Regions from separate parts of the Microbacterium sp. LWH12-1.2 genome, predicted to be linked through region 1. Evidence: riboswitches for the same ligand, from Rfam matches in the RefSeq annotation. Region 1 holds a riboswitch; each other region holds the start of a gene.

Evidence for each region. Region 1 has a riboswitch for thiamine pyrophosphate ahead of MRBLWH12_RS07370 (bifunctional hydroxymethylpyrimidine kinase/phosphomethylpyrimidine kinase). Riboswitches for the same ligand answer to the same signal wherever they lie in the genome.
Region 2: linked by a shared signal. The riboswitch ahead of thiC (phosphomethylpyrimidine synthase ThiC) and the one ahead of MRBLWH12_RS07370 (bifunctional hydroxymethylpyrimidine kinase/phosphomethylpyrimidine kinase) in region 1 are both predicted to bind thiamine pyrophosphate.
Region 3: linked by a shared signal. The riboswitch ahead of MRBLWH12_RS12455 (ECF transporter S component) and the one ahead of MRBLWH12_RS07370 (bifunctional hydroxymethylpyrimidine kinase/phosphomethylpyrimidine kinase) in region 1 are both predicted to bind thiamine pyrophosphate.

What each region holds. Positions count from the first base shown of each region.
Region 1 covers NZ_JBEGIJ010000001.1:1,523,190-1,530,137, reverse strand. The annotation lists gene pheT (phenylalanine--tRNA ligase subunit beta) at 1-7, shown strand, start outside; gene MRBLWH12_RS07375 (DUF402 domain-containing protein) at 45-758, shown strand; TPP riboswitch at 765-858, shown strand; gene MRBLWH12_RS07370 (bifunctional hydroxymethylpyrimidine kinase/phosphomethylpyrimidine kinase) at 849-2,375, shown strand; gene argC (N-acetyl-gamma-glutamyl-phosphate reductase) at 2,590-3,642, shown strand; gene argJ (bifunctional glutamate N-acetyltransferase/amino-acid acetyltransferase ArgJ) at 3,639-4,796, shown strand; gene argB (acetylglutamate kinase) at 4,793-5,710, shown strand; gene MRBLWH12_RS07350 (acetylornithine transaminase) at 5,707-6,933, shown strand; gene argF (ornithine carbamoyltransferase) at 6,930-6,948, shown strand, end outside.
Region 2 covers NZ_JBEGIJ010000001.1:3,731,952-3,738,899, reverse strand. The annotation lists gene MRBLWH12_RS17760 (beta-ketoacyl-[acyl-carrier-protein] synthase family protein) at 1-80, shown strand, start outside; gene MRBLWH12_RS17755 (ThiF family adenylyltransferase) at 91-1,278, opposite strand; gene MRBLWH12_RS17750 (thiazole synthase) at 1,275-1,991, opposite strand; gene thiS (sulfur carrier protein ThiS) at 2,044-2,283, opposite strand; gene thiO (glycine oxidase ThiO) at 2,280-3,404, opposite strand; gene thiE (thiamine phosphate synthase) at 3,420-4,058, shown strand; gene thiC (phosphomethylpyrimidine synthase ThiC) at 4,066-5,835, opposite strand; TPP riboswitch at 5,829-5,936, opposite strand; gene MRBLWH12_RS17725 (putative immunity protein) at 5,996-6,538, shown strand; gene MRBLWH12_RS17720 (winged helix-turn-helix transcriptional regulator) at 6,597-6,948, opposite strand, start outside.
Region 3 covers NZ_JBEGIJ010000001.1:2,623,955-2,630,902, reverse strand. The annotation lists gene MRBLWH12_RS12465 (ABC transporter ATP-binding protein) at 1-550, shown strand, start outside; gene MRBLWH12_RS12460 (D-alanyl-D-alanine carboxypeptidase family protein) at 718-2,247, opposite strand; TPP riboswitch at 2,362-2,472, shown strand; gene MRBLWH12_RS12455 (ECF transporter S component) at 2,463-3,107, shown strand; gene MRBLWH12_RS12450 (ABC transporter ATP-binding protein) at 3,107-4,564, shown strand; gene MRBLWH12_RS12445 (energy-coupling factor transporter transmembrane component T family protein) at 4,561-5,349, shown strand; gene MRBLWH12_RS12440 (DUF4190 domain-containing protein) at 5,418-5,633, opposite strand; gene MRBLWH12_RS12435 (hypothetical protein) at 5,765-6,190, opposite strand; gene MRBLWH12_RS12430 (hypothetical protein) at 6,548-6,796, shown strand; gene MRBLWH12_RS12425 (SDR family NAD(P)-dependent oxidoreductase) at 6,808-6,948, opposite strand, start outside.

The DNA.
Region 1 (6,948 bases):
CGACTGAGTACTGCGCAGCGGCGAGCCGGGGGTATCGTGCCGGGATGAGCATCCTTCCGCACAGCACCCCGGCCGCCGTGCCGGAAGGCGCCCGGCCGATGGGCGAAGGGCCGTTCCTGAGTGCAGGCGAGGTCGTCAACTGGCACTACCGCCGGCCGGGGTGGCAGCCCGGCGATCCGTCGTACATCGCGCCGATGCGGGTGGTCCGCGATGACGATCGGGGTCTCGTCGCCTGGCTCGCCGCGGGCACGCGTGTAGAGGGTCAGGGCGGGCCGGACGGTCGTCGTATCCGAACCGTGCCGCTCGACCAGCGCTGGCTCGTCACCCGGACCCGCATCGTCGAGGAGTGGTGGGGCAACGGAGTCGTGCGGATCGCTCCGGCCGGCCTGCCCTGGTCGATCTGGCTGTTCTGGAGCGACACGACGGGCGACGACTGGGAGTTCGCGGGCTGGTACGTGAACCTCGAGAACGCGCATCTGCGCACCGACCGCGATACGTACTCCTCCGACCACATCCTCGACGTCGAGATCGAGGCCGATGGCACGATCCATCTCAAGGACGAGGACGAGTTGGCCGCCTGTGTCGAGCAGGGGCGCCTCACCAGAGAACAGGCCGCGCAGATCGAGCGCCACGCGGATGCGGCGATCACCTCGTTCCACGAAGGGGACTGGCCGTTCGATCGCGAGTGGGTGCGCTGGCGTCCGGAATCGACGTGGACGATCCCGGTTCTGCCCGGCCTCGAAGAGCTGGTCACATAGACTGCGAGCAGTGACACGGGGTGCCGCATCCGCGGCTGAGAACACACCCGTCGAACCTGATCTAGTTCGTACTAGCGAAGGGATGTCGCAATGAGCGATCTTCTGCGTCCACCGTCCGTACCTCGGGTGCTCAGCATCGCGGGCAGCGACCCCTCCGGCGGGGCCGGAATCCAGGCCGACCTCAAGTCCATCGCCGCGAACGGCGGTTACGGTATGGCGGTGGTCACCGCGCTCACGGCGCAGAACACCCGGGGCGTCCGCGCAGTGCACGTGCCGCCGACTGTGTTCCTCCGGGAGCAGCTCGATGCCGTCTCCGACGACATCGAGATCGATGCCGTCAAGATCGGGATGCTCGCGAACGCCGAAGTCATCCGCACGGTGCTGGCCTGGCTCACGGTCACCCGTCCGCCGGTGGTCGTCGTCGATCCGGTGATGGTCGCCACAAGCGGCGACCGACTGCTCGATCCCGATGCGGAGGTCGCATTGCGTGCCCTGTTCGCTCAGGCGCACCTGATCACGCCGAACCTCATCGAGCTCGGGGTGCTCACTGATCGGGACATCGTCGACTGGAGTGACGCGATCGCCGCGGCCGTGGCGCTGTCCGATGAGACCGGTGCGGCGGTGCTGGTCAAGGGCGGGCACCTTCCCGGCGACGAGTCCCCGGATGCCCTCGTCGAGCCGGGCGGCGTCGTACACGAGTTCGGCGGTGCACGGATCGCGACGGTGAACACCCACGGCACCGGATGCTCGCTGTCGTCCGCTCTCGCCACACGACGTGCGCACGGCGACGACTGGTCCCAGGCGGTCGCGGTGTCCCGTGCGTGGGTGCGCGAATCCCTCCGTGGGAGCGAAACCCTCAATGTCGGAGGCGGGCAGGGGCCGATCAGCCACTTCGCCGGGCTCTGGCGACGAGGAGGCATCGTGTCGTCCCCGATACCCGAGGAGGTCGTCGCTGACTGGTGGGCGCGGATCGCGGAGATCAGATCGGACATCGACGCGCTGCCCTTCATCGGCGGTCTCGCCGACGGCACACTGTCCCGCGAACCCTTCCTGTTCTATCTCGGCCAGGACGCGCTCTACCTCCGGGAATACGCTCGGGTGCTCGCCCAGGCCGGACGGCTCGCGCCGACCTCCGAAGAGCAGGCGTTCTGGGCGCAGTCCGCGCACGGAGCCATCGTGGGTGAACTGGAGCTGCACGCTTCGTGGCTGTCCCCGCAGACAGGCGTCGGTACGTGGACGTTCGCGGCGGAGCCGGCACCGGCCACCACCGCGTATCTCGACCACCTGCGATCCACCGCGTTCGGCGGTGATTACACCGAACTCATCGCCGCGATCCTGCCCTGCTTCTGGCTGTACACCGATCTCGGGAAGCGCCTGCACGCGGGGGAGTTCGGTGCTTATGCGCGCAACCCGCAGCATCCCTACGCGTCGTGGCTCGCCACGTACGCGGACCCTGCGTTCGAGGAAGCGAATCGGCGGGCGATCGGGTACGTCGCGAACGCCGCCGCGGGGGTGGGCCCGGACGCCCGCGCCCGGATGTTCCGCGCGTTCGAGCTTTCCTCCCGTCATGAGCGGGCGTTCTTCGACGCGCCGATGGAGCGCTGCGCGTCTCGATGACGCTGCTGATTTGCGGATGCTGCCGAGCGCGCGCTATCGTCCAGGCATGCCTTCGGCCGCATCCGCTTCACTGACGCTCGTTCCGAGCGTCGTTTCGGTGCGCCGACGCCGGTCCGACCGCCGACTCTAGGCGACCCCGCGCTCCTGCCCGATGGCAGTCGAGTGCCGGTGTCGCCGCTCCGGCTCATCCGACCCCGACCGTTAAGGTAGAAGCATGACGTACACCGTCGCCGTCTCCGGCGCATCCGGCTATGCGGGCGGCGAGATTCTGCGCCTTCTCGCCGGTCATCCCGACATCGACATCCGTACCGTGACCGCGCATTCGAATGCCGGTCAGCCGCTGATCGATCATCAGCCGCACCTGCGCTCGCTCGCTCACCTCGCTCTGCAGGACACGACGCCGGAGATCCTCTCCGGTCACGACATCGTGTTCCTCGCTCTCCCGCACGGCCAGTCCGGGCAGTACACCGATGCGCTGGGCGACACCCCGCTCGTCATCGACGCCGGTGCCGATCACCGCCTGACCTCCGAGGCGGCCTGGGATGCCTTCTACGGGGGCGCATTCCACGAGCCGTGGAGCTACGGCGTCCCCGAGCTCCTCGTGGACGGCGTCAAGCAGCGCGAGCTTCTGCGCCACGCGACCCGGATCGCGGCGCCCGGCTGCAACGCCTCCACGGTGAGCCTGAGTCTCGCACCAGGTGTCGCCGCGGGCGTCATCGATCCCGGTGACATCGTCTCCGTCCTCGCGGTCGGCCCATCCGGAGCGGGCAAGAGCCTCAAGCAGAACCTGCTCGCCAGTGAGGTCCTCGGCACCGCGAACCCCTACGCGGTCGGTGGAACGCACCGGCACATCCCGGAGATCCGCCAGGCTCTCGCTGCGTCCAGTGGGGCGGAACCCGAGAGCATCCGCATCTCCTTCACGCCGGTCCTGGTGCCGATGTCGCGCGGCATCCTCGCGACGTCGACCGCGCCGATCGTGCCCGGAGTCACTGATGCCGAGATCCGCGCCGCGTGGGAGAGCGCCTACGGCGATGAGACCTTCGTGCAGCTGTTGCCGGAGGGCCGTTTCCCGCGCACCGCCGACGTGCTCGGCGCGAACACCGCCCTGATCGGTCTCGCCATCGACCGGGCAGCCAATCGCGTGACCGTCGTCACCGCCGTCGACAATCTCGTCAAGGGCACCGCGGGAGCAGCCATCCAGTCCATGAACCTCGCGCTCGGTCTGCCCGAGGACCGCGCCCTCTCAATCAACGGAGTCGCACCATGAGCGTGACCGCACCCCAAGGATTCGAAGCCGCTGGCGTCGCCGCCGGTCTCAAGTCCACCGGCAAGCCCGATGTCGCCGTGGTCGTGAACCGCGGTCCGCGCAAGGTCGGCGCTGCTGTCTTCACGAGCAACCGCGCGAAGGCGAACCCGATCATCTGGTCGCAGCAGGCCGTCGCGGACCGCGTCGTCGAGGCGGTCGTCCTCAACTCCGGAGGAGCGAACTGCTTCACCGGAACGTTCGGGTTCCAGACGACGCATCAGACCGCGGAGAAGGCGGCCGAGCTGCTCGGCGTCAGCGCCGGTGACGTGCTGATCTGCTCCACGGGACTGATCGGGGTCGGCGACGAGGTGTTCCGTGCGAAGGTGCTCACCGGCACCGCCCACGCGATCGCCGAACTCAGCGCGGATGGCGGTCAATCCGCCGCCGAGGCGATCATGACAACCGACTCGGTGTCGAAGACGGCGACGATCACGCGCGACGGCTGGACCATCGGCGGCATGGCGAAGGGTGCCGGCATGCTGGCACCGGGCCTCGCCACGATGCTCGTCGTTCTCACCACCGATGCCGTCCTCGAGCCGCTCGAGGCCGACGCGGCTCTCCGCCGCGCCACCGGGCAGACGTTCGACCGCCTCGACTCCGATGGCTGCATGTCGACGAACGACCAGGTCACTCTGCTCGCCAACGGCGCGAGCGGCGTCGTCCCGGACCTCGAGGACTTCACCCAGGCGCTCACCGACCTCTGCCTCGAACTCTCCGTGAAACTGCAGGGCGATGCGGAGGGCGCGAGTCACGACATCACGATCGAGGTCCGGAATGCGGCATCCGAGCAGGATGCCGTCGAAGTCGGACGCTCCGTCGCCCGCAACAACCTGTTCAAGGCGGCGATCTTCGGCAACGACCCGAACTGGGGGCGCGTGCTCGCGGCGATCGGCACCACCAACGCGCAGTTCGATCCGTACGACGTCGACGTCTCGATGAACGGCGTCCGGGTGTGCTCGCAGGGCGGTCCCGATCGCCCCCGCGAAGAGGTCGACCTCACGCCGCGCGCGACGCACCTCGTGATCGACCTGAAGGTCGGCGATGCGTCGGCAACGATCCTCACCAACGACCTCACCCACGATTACGTGCACGAGAACAGCGCGTACGCCTCATGACCGACATCCAGGACACCACGCCGGACGTCGCCGCCGTCAAGGCCTCGACGCTCATCGAGTCGCTCCCGTGGCTGAAGAAGTTCCGCGACCAGATCGTCGTCATCAAATACGGCGGCAACGCCATGATCTCCGATGAGCTGCAGGAAGCATTCGCACAGGACATCGCCTATCTGCGTTACGTCGGCGTGCAGCCGGTCGTCGTGCACGGTGGCGGGCCGCAGATCTCCGACATGCTCGAGCGCTTGGACATCCCCAGCGAGTTCAAGGGCGGCTACCGGGTCACCAACACCGAGGCGATCAGCGTCGTACGGATGGTGCTCACCGGCCAGGTGAACCCGCAGCTCGTCGCGAAGATCAATTCGCACGGTCCGATCGCCACCGGTCTCAGCGGTGAGGACGCGGGCCTGTTCGGCGGCCGCCGCCGCGGCGTCATCATCGACGGCGAAGAGATCGATCTCGGACGCGTCGGCGACGTCGTGGAGGTGGATCCGACGCCGGTGCTCGATCACCTCGCCGCCGGTCGCATCCCGGTCGTCTCCAGCATCGCCCCCGATCTCGATCACCCGGGACAATCGCTGAACGTGAATGCGGATGCCGCGGCGGCCGCATTGGCGATCGCCCTGGATGCCGCCAAGCTCGTCATCCTCACCGACGTGCCCGGCCTCTACGCGGACTGGCCCAACCGGGATTCGCTGGTCTCTCATCTCACCTCGACCGAGCTCATCAGCATGCTGCCCAAGCTGGAGTCGGGGATGATCCCGAAGATGCGGGCCTGCCTCGACGCTGTCGAGGGGGGAGTGGACGCGGCGGCCATCATCGATGGGCGAGTGCCCCACTCGGTACTCGTCGAACTCTTCACGAGCAAAGGAATCGGAACAGAAGTGGTCATGGCAGCGAACGGGGTATCGGCATGAGTAATTGGCAGGATGACGCGGCGAGCGATCTGGTCCTCAACGCGGGACCGCGTCTTGCGCTGCTCACGCGTGGCGAAGGCTCCTACCTGTGGGACGCCGACGGCCGACGCCACCTCGACTTCCTCGCCGGCATCGCCGTGACGTCGCTCGGACATGCGCACCCGGTGTTCGTCGAGGCCATCTCGAAGCAGGCGGCCACTCTCGCCCACGTCTCGAACTACTTCGCGACTCCGCCGCAGCTCGCGCTCGCCGCTCGTCTGAAGCGCCTCGCCGGCGCGGGGATCGATGGACGCGTGTTCTTCTCGAACTCCGGTGCCGAGGCGAACGAGGCGGCATTCAAGCTCGCCCGCCTGCACGGGGGAACGGAACGCCCGCGCATCATCGCCCTGGAGAACGGCTTCCATGGTCGCACCATGGGATCGCTCGCTCTCACCGCGAAAGCCACCATGCGCGCGCCGTTCGAGCCGATGCCCGGCGGCGTCGAGCACATTCCCGCCACCATCGAAGCGCTCGAAGCGGCGATCGATGATCGCGTCGCTGCGGTCATCGTCGAACCCATCCAGGGCGAGGCCGGGGTCGTCGAACTGCCAGCGGGGTACCTCGCTGCGGCACGCTCGCTCACGCTGAAGCACGGCGCCCTCCTCATCGTCGACGAGATCCAGACGGGCGCCGGTCGTACCGGGGCCTGGTTCGGGTTCAGTCATGACGGCATCACGCCGGACGCGATCACCCTGGCGAAGGGGATCGGCGGTGGGTTCCCGATCGGTGCGCTGGTCACGTTCGGTGCGGCCAGCGCGCTGTTCACCCCCGGTTCGCACGGCTCGACTTTCGGCGGGAACCCGCTGGCGACGGCCGTCGCCGACGCCGTGCTCGCCGAGATCGAGCACGCGGGCCTCGTCGACAACGCCGCACGACGCGGCGAGGAGCTGCGAGCCGTCATCGAAGGGATCGGCTCGCCGCTGATCGACGGCGTCCGCGGTCGCGGACTCCTCATCGGCGTCGGCCTCACGCAGCCGGTGGCCGGCGACGTCGTCGCCGCCGCCCAGGAGCGCGGCCTGATCATCAACGCGGCCAATCCCGAAACCGTGCGGATCGCACCGGCGCTGAACATCGGCGATGCCGAGATCGCCGAGTTCCGTGAGCTGTTCGCCGCCGCACTCGCCGATGTCCAGGCATCCGCCGCCGCGGCATCCGCACCCGAGACCGGAAAGGTTCACGCATGACCACCCGCCACCTGC
Region 2 (6,948 bases), 2.2 Mb from region 1:
CGCGGGCTGTGGAGACGGTGCTCTCGAACTCCTTCGGTTTCAGCGGGCACAACGCGGCACTGCTGTTCACCAGCCGATGACCCGCGACCCTCACTCGACGAAGACGTTCGTCGGGTCGCCGCGCAGCCGCGCTGCCGCGTCGACGACGGCTCCGACGGCACCGGCCAATGAGCGGATGTCGCGGAAACCGCGCTCAGCGAGCAGAGACCCCGCTCGCGCGGCACGCACTCCAGAGGCGCACACGGTGACGATGCGGGTCGATGGAGCGAGCTCGTGGAGTTGCGGAGCGGTCGCGATGAAGCCGAGCGGAATGCGCAATGCGACCGGCAGCGCCCCCGTGGTCTCTGCGGCCTCACGCACGTCGATGACGACGAGCGCTTCTCCCCTGGCGAGCTCGCGAGCGAGAACCGACGGCATCACGATCGGGACGACCGGCCTCGTCGACGCGGATGCCGCGGCATCCGTCCTGCACTCGGCCCTCTCAGCGGTTGTGTCCGGCGCGATCCGATCCGGATCCGGCGACAGGGTGAACGTGCGCCAGGTCGTATCCAGAGCATCGAACTGCAGCAGCCGTCCGAGCAGGGTGCGGCCTGTCCCGGTGATGAGCTTGACCGCCTCCGCCGCCATCACCGCCCCGATGGCGTGACAAACCATCCCGAGCACGCCGCCGGTCGCGCAGGTCGCCGCGTCGCTCGGAGTGTCCGGATGCAGGTCTCGGTACCCCGGGCCGTACGGAGGCCAGAACACACTGACCTGACCGGAGTATCCGAGCACGGCACCCCACACGACCGGCATGCCGAGACGCTCGGCGATGTCGGCGACGAGGTAGCGCGTGGCGAAGTTGTCGGAGCCGTCGATGACGAGGTCGTAGCCGGCGAGGATCGTCTCGGCGTTCGCGACGGTGAGGCGCTCGCGGTGCTCACGCACGGCGACCCCGGGATTGATCTCCTGCAGCGCGTCGCTCGCCGACGTGGTCTTCAACCGGCCCAGATCCGACATCCCGTGCAGCAACTGCCGATGCAGGTTGCTGATCTCGACGGTGTCGTCGTCGATGACGCCGATGGCTCCCACACCTGCCGCGGCGAGCGCAGCGAGCACCGGAGTGCCGAGCCCGCCAGCCCCGACGACGAGCACCCGGGCCGCCGCGAGTCGGCGTTGCCCCGCTTCGCCGATGCCCGGCAGAGCGAGCTGGCGCGCATAGCGGGCACGGGCGTCCGCGTCGAGGGGGCCGGCGGGTTCGACCAGCGGATGCGGCGGCCCGTGATGCGTGGGGTTCACAGGTCGGGCCGTCCCGCCATCGACGAGGAAGCCAGGGCATGCTCGCGGCGTGGAATCCGGCCGGACCGCGCGGCGAGGCGCCCGGCGATGACGGCGTGCTGGAACGCCTGGGCCATCCCGACCGGGTCGATCGCGCGGGTGACGGCGCTGGCGAGCAGCACCGCATCGCAGCCGAGTTCCATCGCCAGCGCCGCATCCGAGGCGGTGCCAACGCCGGCGTCGAGCACGACAGGTACCGATGCACGGGAGACGATCAGTTCGATGTTGTGCGGGTTGAGGATGCCGAGTCCGGTCCCGATCGGGGCCCCGAGCGGCATCACCGCTGCCGCCCCCAGATGCTCCAGTCGCAGCGCGAGAGCCGGATCGTCGTTCGTATAGGCGAACACCGTGAAGCCGCGTTGCACGAGCTGTTCCGTCGCATCCACCAGCTCCACGGCATCCGGCAGCAAGGTGTCTTCGTCGGCGATGACCTCGAGCTTCACCCAGTCCGTCTCGAACGCCTCGCGCGCGAGCTCGGCCACGAGAACCGCTTCGCGGGCAGTGAAGCAGCCAGCGGTGTTGGGGAGCAGGCGGATGCCGCGCTCGGCGATCATCGAGTAGAGAGTGCCCGCCTCCGGCGAGTAGCGACGCACCGCGACGGTGGTGAGCTCGGTGCCAGAAGCGGTGAGTGCGGCCCCGAGATCGGCAAGGCTCTCGGCCCCGCCCGTGCCCATGATCAGCCGTGAGGTGAAGCGGACTCCGGCGACCTCGAACGGGTCCTCCCGCTCAGCCACCCTGCACCGCCGTGAGCACTTCGATCTCGTCGCCGGTGCTCAAGACCGTCGCGGTCCAGCTGCCTCGCCTCACGATGGCCGCGTTGACCGCGACGGCGAGGCCCAGCGATTCGCCGTCGACTGCCCGGCCGTCGGCTCCGATGGCACGGCCGGTGAGGTCGGTGACGACGTCGGCGACAGTGGCGTCTGGTGCGATGCGGGCGGGAGCGCCGTTCAGGCGAACGTCGATCATGAGACCTCCAGGGGTACGGGGGATGCGGTGAAGCGGTCGGGTCGGAAAGGGGCGATGCCGGGCGGGGCGACGCCCGAGATGAGCGAGGCCACGGCCTCGGCCGCGATGGGCGCGAGCATGACGCCATGGCGCCCGAAGCCGGTGGCGATGATCAGCCCCGGTGCCGCGCGTCCGAGCAGGGGCGCGTTGTCCGGAGTCGTCGGCCGGGCCCGCGCCGTGACCTCGAGCAACTCGAGTTCGGCCACGGCAGGCACCACCGCAGCGGCGTCGCGCAGCAGTTCGTAGACGCCTCCCGCCGACACTGCCGGCCCGCCGTGTTCGCGTTGCGTGGCACCGAGCACGACGGTGCCGTCAACACGCGGCAGGAGGTACACCGACGCACCGTGCACGCGAGCGCGAACGGTGCAGTCGAGCAGCGGGCGCAGCCGATCGGGAACGCCCAGGCGCAGGATGTCGCCGTACACCGGGCGCAGCTGCGGCACGAACGGCATCCCGTCGAGGCGGCCGGCGGCGAGGCCGTTCGCGACGACGACCTCTCGCGCCGTGATCACGGCGTCATCGAGGCGCACGCCGATCGCGGGCGACATCGGATCGTTCGGGTCTTCGTGCAGGATGCCGCGCACCACGGTGCGCACGATGCGATCTCCGAGGGCGGCGAGCAGAGCGGTGGCGAGGGCGCGGGGGTCGATGCGATGCTCGCGCACGCGACGGACCGCGGTCGTCCGCGGACCGAGGAGGGGTTCGAGGCGTCGCGCTTCGCGGAGGGTGAGCACCTCGATCGCGCCCGGTTGGAGTGCGGCGAGATCGTCGAAGCTGCGCCGATCGGCGTCGTCGACGGCGAGGAGCAGAGTCGATGCGGCCTCGAATCCGCACCGGCCGCTACCCGGAATCGTCGCGAGGAAGGCGGGATACCGCGCCGCCGATTCCTGGGCTATGACATGCAGCGACTGCTCTGTGGGGCGGTGCTCGCTGATCGGCGTGATCATGCCGGCTGCGGCATACGTCGCGCCCGACGCCGGTTCCGGATCGACCAGACGCACGTCACGGCCCGCCCGCGCGAGCTCCCACGCGATCGACAGCCCGATGGCTCCCCCGCCGATCACGACGGTATCGCAGCGCACCGATACACTCGCCGCATGCTGCTCTCCTCCGCCCGGCTCTACCTGTGCACCGACGCCCGCCGCGATCGAGGGGACTTCACCGAGTTCGTCGATGCGGCCTACACCGGCGGCGTCGACATCGTGCAGCTGCGCGACAAGGCACTCGAAGCCGCCGAGGAACTCGAGTACCTCGGCATCCTGCGCGAGGTCGCCGAGCGGCACGGCCGACTGTGGGCCGTCAACGATCGGGCTGATATCGCGGCCGTCTCCGGCACGCCCGTCCTGCACCTCGGCCAGGGCGACCTGCCCCGCTCGGCTGCGCGCCGCATTCTCGGCGGCGACGTCGCACTGGGCCTGTCGACCCACGACGCCGACCAGCTCGCCGCCGCCCGCGCCGAGCCCGGACTCGACTACTTCTGCGTCGGACCCGTGTGGGCGACGCCCACGAAGCCCGGCCGCGCCGCCGTCGGCCTCGACCTCGTACGCGCGGCCGCCGATGCCGACCTGGCCGGTGTCGCGCGGCCGTGGTTCGCGATCGGAGGGATCGACCTCGACACGGTCGACGAAGTGGTCGCCGCGGGCGCGAGCCGGATCGTCGTCGTACGCGCGATCACCGAGGCCGGCGACCCCGCCGATGCCGCGCGGAAACTGCGCGCGCGGCTGCCCGAGATGTGACATCCGCTCAGCCGCGGAGAGTCGGCTCTGGCAATTTCTCGTCAGCCGGATCCCGCAACGCGGGCGCCGGCAGATAGACGGTTCCCCCGGCTTCGCGGAAGGCCTCGGCCTGCTGCTGCATCCCGGCGATCGCCGTCTGTTCGGCGACGCCACCGAAACGGTCGCGGATGTCCTGCGAGATGCGCATCGAGCAGAACTTCGGCCCGCACATCGAGCAGAAGTGAGCCGTCTTCGCCGGTTCTGCCGGCAGGGTCTCATCGTGGAACGCCTCGGCGGTATCCGGGTCGAGTGACAGAGCGAACTGGTCGCGCCAGCGGAACTCGAACCGCGCCTTCGACAGGGCGTCGTCGCGGTCGCGGGCACCGGGGTGGCCCTTGGCGATGTCGGCGGCGTGAGCGGCGATCTTGTAGGTGATCACACCGGTCTTCACATCATCCTTGTTCGGCAGCCCGAGGTGCTCCTTCGGGGTCACGTAGCAGAGCATCGCCGTGCCATAGCGGGCGATCTCGGTGGCGCCGATCGCCGAGGTGATGTGGTCGTAACCGGGCGCGATGTCGGTCACGAGCGGGCCGAGCGTGTAGAACGGGGCGCCGTGGCAGAGCGCCTGCTGCCGCTCGACGTTCTCGCGCACCAGGTCGAACGGGATGTGGCCGGGACCCTCGACCATCACCTGCACGTCGTACTGCCATGCCCGCGCCGTGAGCTCGGCGAGGGTGTCCAGCTCGGCGAACTGAGCGGCATCGTTGGCGTCTGCGGTGGAGCCCGGCCGCAGGCCGTCGCCGAGCGAGAAGGCGACGTCGTACCGCGCGAAGATCTCGCACAGTTCGTCGAAGTGCGTGTACAGGAAGTTCTCCTGATGGTGCGCGAGGCACCAGTCGGCCATGATCGACCCGCCGCGTGACACGATGCCGGTCACCCGATTCGCGGTGAGCGGCACGTAGCGGAGCAGCACGCCGGCGTGGATCGTCATGTAGTCGACGCCCTGCTCGCACTGCTCGATCACGGTGTCGCGGAAGATCTCCCAGGTCAGGCTGCGCGACTGGCCGTCGACCTTCTCGAGAGCCTGGTAGATCGGTACGGTGCCGATCGGCACCGGCGAGTTGCGCAGGATCCATTCGCGGGTGGTGTGGATGTCGTCGCCCGTCGACAGGTCCATGACCGTGTCGGCCCCCCATTTGGTCGCCCACCGCAGCTTGTCGACCTCCTCGGCGATCGAGCTCGTCACCGCGGAGTTGCCGATGTTCGCGTTGATTTTCACCAGGAACGCCCGTCCGATGATCATCGGCTCGGACTCGGGGTGGTTCACGTTCACCGGGATGATCGCCCTTCCCGCGGCGACCTCGGAGCGGACGAGTTCGACGTCGCACGCCTCGCGCACTGCGACGAAACGCATCTCGGGCGTGATCACGCCGTGGCGCGCGTAGTGCATCTGGGTGACGGTGCGCCCATCGAGACCGCGGCGCGGCGGGCGGCTCGCACCGCGCCACTCGGCGGAGGCTGCACCACGTCGAGTCGCGCTGCGACCGTCGTCGTGGAGGTTGCGGGCACGACCCGAGTACTCCTCGGTGTCGCCGCGCGCGGCGATCCAGCCGTCGCGCATCGGCGGAAGGCCCGCCTCCGGCTCGCACGGCGGCCCTTCGGTGCGGTAGACATCGAACGGTTCGTTCGCCGAGGCATCCGGCGAATCGGCGAGCGAGATGCGGGTGACGGGCACCGAAATGCCGTGTTCTTCGTCGTGATGGTGCGCGAGAACGCGCACCTTTTCAAAGGTGCTCACAGGCTCCTACTTCCTACGCCGGCATTACCCGGACAGGTTCTACGGTCGCAGGCAGCTTCAGCCAGATCTCAGCCCGTGCTCGGGCACCCGTGTGGACGGGATGATGCTAGCACGCGGGCGACGACGAAGTCGGCGCCGACCGCCCACTTAGAGTTGGCAGGTGACTTCCTCCTCCGGCGACTTCGAGCTGGCGATGGACGAGATCCGCGTGGTCGCCGGATTCGCCGCCGAAGCAGCGGCACGGATCCTCCCGATCTTCGAACGCGTTCACTCGGATGATCCCCGCCCTCGTGCGGCCGTCGATGCCGCACGGGCGTTCGCCGCCGGGGCGCCCCGCACGATGCTGCAACGCACGACGGCGTTCGCCGCTCACCGTGCGGCGAAGGAATCGACCGATGAGCGCGCGAAGCTCGCCGCGCAGGCCGCCGGTGACGCAGCGGCAGGGGCGTACCTGCATCCGATCGCCAAGGCGCACCAGGTCGCTCACATCCTTCGCGCCACCGCGATCGAGGCGTACCTCGCCGAGCTGGACGGCGTGGGCGATGCGGAGGCCGGTGCTCTCGCTGTCCGGCGCTGCGCGGAATCCGCGAGCCCCGGTCTCATCGACGTCCTTCGCCGATACCCTCCGGCGCCACCGGGGACGAACCGCGTCGCGCAGATCATGAGCATGCTCGACACCGCACTGCGAAACGCCGATCGGTAGTCGGCGGCATCCGCCGCGCCGACCTCCTCGCTCGCCGGGCCGTCTGGGCGGAGCCCCCTCAGCGCAGCGTTCGCACCGCTCCGGTATCGGTGGGCATCGTCATATCGTCGTACGCGGCGCGGGCGACCTCGACTTCCTCGATGTGCGATTCGGCCCACCGCCCGAGTGCTGCCAGCGGCTCTTGAAGGGTGCGCCCGAGTGGAGTGAGGGCATAGTCGACGCGCGGAGGCATCTGATCGAACGCCGTCCGGGAGACGATCCCGTCGCGCTGGAGTTCTCGCAGAGTGTCGGCGAGGACTTTTCCGCTGATACCCCCGACTGCTTCGCGGATCTCCCCGAACCGCAGGGCCCCACCGCTGAGGGCGACGACGATCATCGCCGTCCACTTGTTGGCGATCCGCGCAAGCGAT
Region 3 (6,948 bases), 1.1 Mb from region 1:
GCACGCGCTGCCCGAGGGCTACGACACCGTGCTCGACGAGGACGCCTCCAACGTCTCGGCGGGTGAGCGTCAGCTCATCACCATCGCGAGAGCGTTCGTCGCTCAGCCGTCGATCCTCATCCTCGATGAGGCGACCTCGGCGGTCGACACGCGCACCGAATTGCTGCTGCAGCACGCGATGGCGGCGCTTCGCGAAGGACGCACATCGTTCGTCATCGCGCACCGCCTGTCCACCATCCGCGACGCCGACCTCATCCTGGTGATGGAGCACGGCGACATCGTGGAGAAGGGCACGCACGACGAGCTCATCGCTGCGCAGGGGGCCTACTGGCGCCTGTACCAGTCGCAGTTCGAGCAGGCTGCGACCGACATCGACGCTGAGGAAGCCCTCACCGCGTCGACTCCGGTCGTCGTCACGGGTGACGCTGAGGAAGCAGAAACAGAAGCCGCGCGGATCGGTGCCTCGGTCGGCGTCGGGATGCCGGCGGCCGAGGTTGCAGCCGCAGAGGCGATCCTCGAAAGCCCGGAGGCTCCTGACCGCAAGGCCTGACCTCCATCACGCAGACGCCCCACTCCGCATCGCGCGGGGTGGGGCGTCTCGCGTTGTGCGGGTCCCTGGGCGTGTTGGGTGGCTGCCTCGTGCAGCTCCCTCAGGTGGCGCCTCGTTCGTGTGTCAGATGAAGGGGCGGGGGAAACGGATGCTGCAGGCGAGACCGGTCAGCGTTGAGCGGACTCGGCGATCCCGAACAGTTCGAGCGGATGCGTCAGCCGCCACCACGGGCTCGGGCCCGCGAGTTCATCGGCGAGGGTGAGCTTCGTCTCGGCGGTGTTCAGCGGCCCGGTCGCCGTGAGCGTTCCGACCACGTCGCCGGCCGCCTGGGTGTTGCCCAGGTCGAACTCGGGGGTCACTTTTGCGGTGCCGGCATTCCAGAGGATGACGGCGGCATCGGCATCCGTCACGATCTTCGCCGACTCGCCCCACACCGTCTGCACCTCGCCGACGACAGTGCCCGCGGGCACCGTCGGCTTCTGCGTCTGCAGAGCTGCTTCGGCCTCGGCGAAGAGCGTGCGGGTCACGGCGAGGCGTTCGTCGTCGCCGTTCTGACCGAGGACGGCGGCATAGAGCCGGACGGTGGTGTCTCCGACCGCGACGTCCTTCGCCGTGAGGAGGTTGTAGTACTCGAGGGTGCCTGTCTTAATGCCGACGACGCCCGCATCCGCGAGCATCCCGTTGCCGTTGGTCACCACGCCGACACCAGGAATATCGACCGACTTCGTGCCGACGATGCTCGCGAACACCGGGTTCTCCATGGCGAGCTGCGCGAGCTTGACCAGCGCCTCCGGCGTCGCGGTGTTGCCCTCATCGAAACCAGAAGGGGTCACCACGGTGATGCCTTCGAGTCCGCGCTCGCGCAGCCACACCTCAGCGGCATCGGCGAAGGCGCGTTCCGAGCCCCAGATCTCGTCGGACAGCCGGTCGATGTAGTTGTTGGCAGAGCCCAGCAGAATGCCCTGCAGCATCTGGAACTCCGTCAACGTGCCACCGACGGGAACATCCAGCGAGGACTGATCCGCGATCCGGTAATCCCAGTAGTCCTCGCTGTCCTGGAGAGTGAACGAGTACTCCGGGCCCTGCTCGCCGACGGCGAGCGGGAGCCTGTCCAGCACCATCAGGGTGCTGACGACCTTCGTGATGCTGGCGATGCCCGCTTCGTCCAGAGCGGAGGCGACCGCGCCGACGCCCTCGACGCCGACGGCCGCGCTGCCCTGCGTCGGCCAGGTGAGCGATGCGGGCGGTGCGGATGCCGCTTCGAACTCGACTGCCTGCACTGTCGGCGCGATCTCGTGCAGGGGCCACAGCAACGTCGTTCCGGCATAGGCGGCGACGAGCCCTGCGAGGATCCCGAGCGGCACCAGCGTCTGCGGCTGGGCGAAACCGCTGCGCAGTCGGGCACCTTTCAAAAGGCTCGCGCCGTTCGCCGTTGCGATCGGGCCGTCGAGCGTCCCTGGCCGCGTCTCGTTCGCGATCGTCGCCGGATCGACCCAGGTCAGCGCGGTCGCGCCGCGTCCGGCATCGGCCCAGCGAGCGGGGGCTGTGGATTCGACTGCTCCGGATCCGGCAATCGCAGCGACATCCGGCAGTGCAGCATCAGACAGTGCGGTCTCGGCCACCGCCGCGTCATCGATCGACGCGGGTGCGGCCGCCGCATCCGATCCCGTATCCGGGCGCGCGTCACGAAGGGTCACCTGCACACGCTACCGAATCATTCAAGGAATTCGCGGCGTATCCCGCCTCCGCGCCTGTGAAAGTCGTCCGCCGCGAGAGGGGAATCGCGCGGGCAGCGGCGAGAGTAAGATCGACAGCACAACCACGGGAGTCCGGCGAGCCGGGCTGAGAGGGAGCGATCGCGCTTCGACCGTCGAACCTGATCTGGGTCATGCCAGCGCAGGGAGGAGTTCAGATGAGTACATCCACGCCCACATCGGTGGCCACGTCCGAGGCAAAGGGCCTGCGTCGTCCTGAGATCTGGCGCTGGCGCATCGTCGACATCGTCGTCGCCAGTGTCATCGGCGTCGCCGCCGGCCTGATCTTCCTGGCCTGGAACGTCGGTTATCTCGGCCCCGCAGCACTGCTCGAACCGCTGCTTCCCGGCGTGCAGGGCCTGCTCGACGGGCCGTGGCTGTTCGCCGGCGTGCTCGGCGGCCTGATCATCCGCAAGGCGGGCGCTGCGATCTACACCGAGGTGCTCGCTGCGGTCGTGTCCGCACTCGTCGGCAACCAGTGGGGCGGATTCCTCACCATCGAGGCCGGACTCGTGCAGGGGTTGGGCGCCGAACTCATCTTCCTGCTCTTCTTCTACAAGCGCTGGTCGTTGCCGGTCGCGGCGCTCGCCGGCGCGGGTGCGGCTCTTGCCGGAGGAATCAACAACCTGATCCTCTGGTACGCAGGATCCGGCCCGACCTTCACCGTCGTCTACCTGATCAGCGCCGTGATCTCGGGCGCCATCATCGCCGGCATCCTGTCCTGGGTGCTGGCGCGAGGCATCGCCGCCACCGGAGCCCTCGACAGATTCGGTTCCGGGCGCGAGGCGCGCGTCCGGGTCTGATGAGCGCGAGTACCACCGGCCCCGCCGCCGTCGAGGCGCGCGGCTGGGGCTGGCGGCACGCGAGCCGTCTCGCCTGGGCGCTGGAGGAGATCTCCTTCCGCATCGAGCCGGGGGAGCGGGTGCTCGTGCTCGGTGCTTCGGGGTCGGGGAAATCGACCCTGATGCACGGACTCGCCGGCGTCCTCGGCGGCGACGAAGAGGGCGAGAGCACCGGTGAACTGCTCGTCGACGGGGCGCCCGCGTCGGCCACGCGAGGTCGCAGCGGCCTGGTGCTGCAGGACCCGGATTCGCAGGTCATCCTCGCGAGGGTGGGCGACGATGTCGCCTTCGGATGCGAGAACCTCGGTGTGCCGCGGCCGGAGATCTGGTCGCGCGTCGGCGCCGCACTGAACGCGGTCGGCCTCGACGTGCCCCTCGACCGGCAGACGAAGGCGCTCTCCGGCGGGCAGAAGCAACGCCTCGCGCTCGCCGGCATCCTCGCGATGCAACCGGGGCTCGTGCTCCTCGACGAGCCGACGGCGAACCTCGATCCGCAGGGCGTCATCGAGGTGCGCGACGCGGTCGAGCGGATGCTGCAGGCGCAGCCGGCCACGCTGATCGTCGTCGAGCATCGCCTCGACGTCTGGTTGCCGCTGATCACCCGGGTCATCGTGATCGGCCAGGGAGGCGTCGTGGCTGACGGCTCGCCGGACCGCGTGCTCGGCGTCGAGGGCGCTCGGCTCGCAGCCGACGGCGTCTGGGTGCCAGGATTCGCCCCCGTACCGCCGTCGCCCCCGCGCCGCGGACCTGGGGAACCGCTGCTATCGGCCCGAGACCTTGCGGTCGCACGGGTGAAGGGCCGACCGGTCGCCTCGGGCATCGACCTCGACGTGCGCGCCGGGGAGGTGCTGGCCATCACCGGGCCGAACGGTGCCGGAAAGTCGACGCTCGGGCTCACGCTCGCTGGACTCCTGCCACCGGCCGCCGGCCGGCTCACGGCATCCGTCGCCCTGGCCTCCGACATCGGCGAGGAACCCATCCACTGGGCATCGCGCGACCTGCTGACGCGTATCGGCTTGGTCTTCCAGGAGCCGGAGCATCAGCTGCTCGCCAAGACCGTACGCGACGAGCTCGCCGTCGGACCGCGCGCGCTCGGCATGGCGGAGGACGAGATCGCGGAACGCAGGGACGAACTGCTCACGCGGCTGCGGCTCGACCGCCTCGCGCTGGCCAATCCGTATACGCTCTCCGGCGGCGAGAAGCGACGGCTGACGGTCGCGGCGGCTTTGGCGACCCGACCGCGCGTGCTCGTCCTCGACGAGCCCACCTTCGGGCAGGATGCCCGCACCTGGGCGGAACTCGTCGCCATGCTCGCCGCCCTTCGCGATGACGGGACGGCGATCGTGACGATCACCCATGACGTCGATGTCGCGAGGGCGCTGCACGCCGAGCGCTTCGAACTGGGCGGTGCGGGATGACGGTCCTCGACTCGCATGCGCGCACGGGTGGGCTCGCGCAGATCAACCCGGTCGCCAAACTCGGCGTGAGCGCACTGGTCGCGATCCCGCTGATCCTCACGCTCGACCCGGTATCGGCATCCACTGCGCTCGTGCTGGAGTGCGTGCTGTTCCTCTTCGCGGGGATCGGCTGGCGCGAGTTCTGGGTGCGCACCTGGCCGGTGTGGCTCGCGGCTCCGCTCACGGGGCTCACGATCGCCCTCTACGGCGAGACGAGCGGAACGGTCTACGTCGATTGGTTCGTGCTGCGCATCAGCGACGGCTCCCTCGCCCTGGCGCTGGCGACGATGCTGCGGGTGCTCGCGATCGCTCTGCCGTCGGTCGTGTTGTTCATCACGGTGGATCCGACCGACCTCGCCGATGGGCTGGCGCAGATCGTCCGCCTGCCCGCGCGTTTCGTGCTCGGCGCCCTGGCGGGGCTGCGTATGGTCGGGCTCTTCATCGACGATTGGCGTGCGCTCGAGCTCGCCCGCCGGGCGCGCGGCGTCGCCGACCGAGGCAGGATCCGCCGCTTCTTCGGCATGGCGTTCGCGCTCCTGGTGCTGTCGATCCGCCGGGGAGCGAAACTCGCGACGGCGATGGAAGCGCGCGGATTCGGCGCACCGGTCGCCCGCACGTGGGCGCGCGAATCGCGTTTCGGCTGGCGGGAATGGATGCTGCTGGCAGTCGGTGCCGCGATCTCCGCGCTCGCGATCGCCGCGGCCGTCGTCACCGGCGCCTGGAACTTCATCCTCGGGCCGAGCTGACGCGAGCCACATCGGCACCGATTCGGGAACATGTTCCCGAATCGCTCTGAGGGACCTGCGTCAGATCGTCAGATCCACTGGTGCAGCACCAGAACGCCGATGAGGATGCACGTCAGTGCGAGTCCCACCGAGCCGAGCACGACTCCCGCGTCGGCGAGTCGGCGCCCGCCCTGGCGGCGCGCGGTGATCTGGCGACGAGAGGCATAGCCGGCCGCGATTGCGACCAGCGGACCGAGAACGGGCACGAGGAAGGCGACCCCGGCGAGGCCGCTGATCAACGCCACGATGGCGAGTGTGTTCGTCTGAGCCGGTACGACCGTCTGCGAAGCGATATGGGTCGAGCGAGCCGGTTGCGGCCGGGGCGCACGTTCTTCGCCCCGGCGGCGGGCGGTATCTGCCCCCATGCGCGGGCCGGTCATCGTTCGAGCACGGGGCGCGGCTGCGCACCGTGCAGGGACGAGACCACGAGTACCGGTACCGGCGTCGGTGCCGGTTCTCGCTTCATCCGGGGGAACGTTGTTGTCGGTCGAGCGAGCGCCGATCGGATGCGCCTCCACACTGCTCTTCTCCTCGCGGATCGCCAGGCGGCTCCGACCCCCACGGCGAGCAGCAGTGCGAAGCCGGAGGCGAGTGGCGTCATCCCGTCACCGGAGTGCCACAGCGCAAGGCCGAGGATGCCTCCCGTCAGCCAGATTGCCGCTGCACCGCCCGCGAGCCCGGCTGCGTCGAATGCGATCGCCACGCTTAGCGCCACCGCACCGAGGACAGCCGTCCAGACTCCGACCTGGCCGATCGCGGTGAGCAGTTCGGATACGACGGGGGCGATGGGAAGGGGTGCCATGGTTTTCGGATTCTCGGGGTGTAGTAGACGGTTCTCCATATGAGGAGAGTCCGCCACGGCGATTCCATTACGCGGAACTCCGACGCCAGCGGGCACCGGAGATGGAGTGTCGCGTAATGGAATCAGCAGCCGGCCATCTCTATAGATGGGTGACGGTTGCCCCTGCAGCCGCGCCCGCGGTGAGTGATCTGGGGTCGCTCACTCTCCTCACCGACGCTCCCACGCCGGGGAGGATCCGGGTCTCGGCCCGGCAGGGGAGGACGGGTGGCTACCTCCTCCCCTGTTCCTGATCCATGCATGGGGCTCATCCACGCATGGCGAGACCGTTGACAGAGTCAGAGCGAGGAAGGCCCGAACATGGTGAATCAGGTCGTGATCCATGTGCACGCGCTGGAGCGCTTTCGCCGCCGCAACGGGAAGTCGGTGACTCAGGTCCTCGGCGAGGCGGGGATGACCGCCGCGGATCTGAACGCAGGCATCCGTGGCGGAGGTTTCACGCTGGCTGATCTGGCACGCATCGCCGAGGCACTCGACACCACTCCGCGTGACCTCGCAACCGCCAGCACCGTGCTCACGGCGGCGGAGAACCTTCGGCAGGCGCCCTGAGAGCCCCGAGGCTAGTGGAACGGTCCCCGAGACGACACTCCGCCGTCGATGACGATCTGCTGTCCGGTCATGTAGCGGGATTCCGATGAGCAGAGGTAGGCCACGGCCGCTGCCACCTCGTCCGGGGTTCCGGTGCGACCCATCGGTATCTC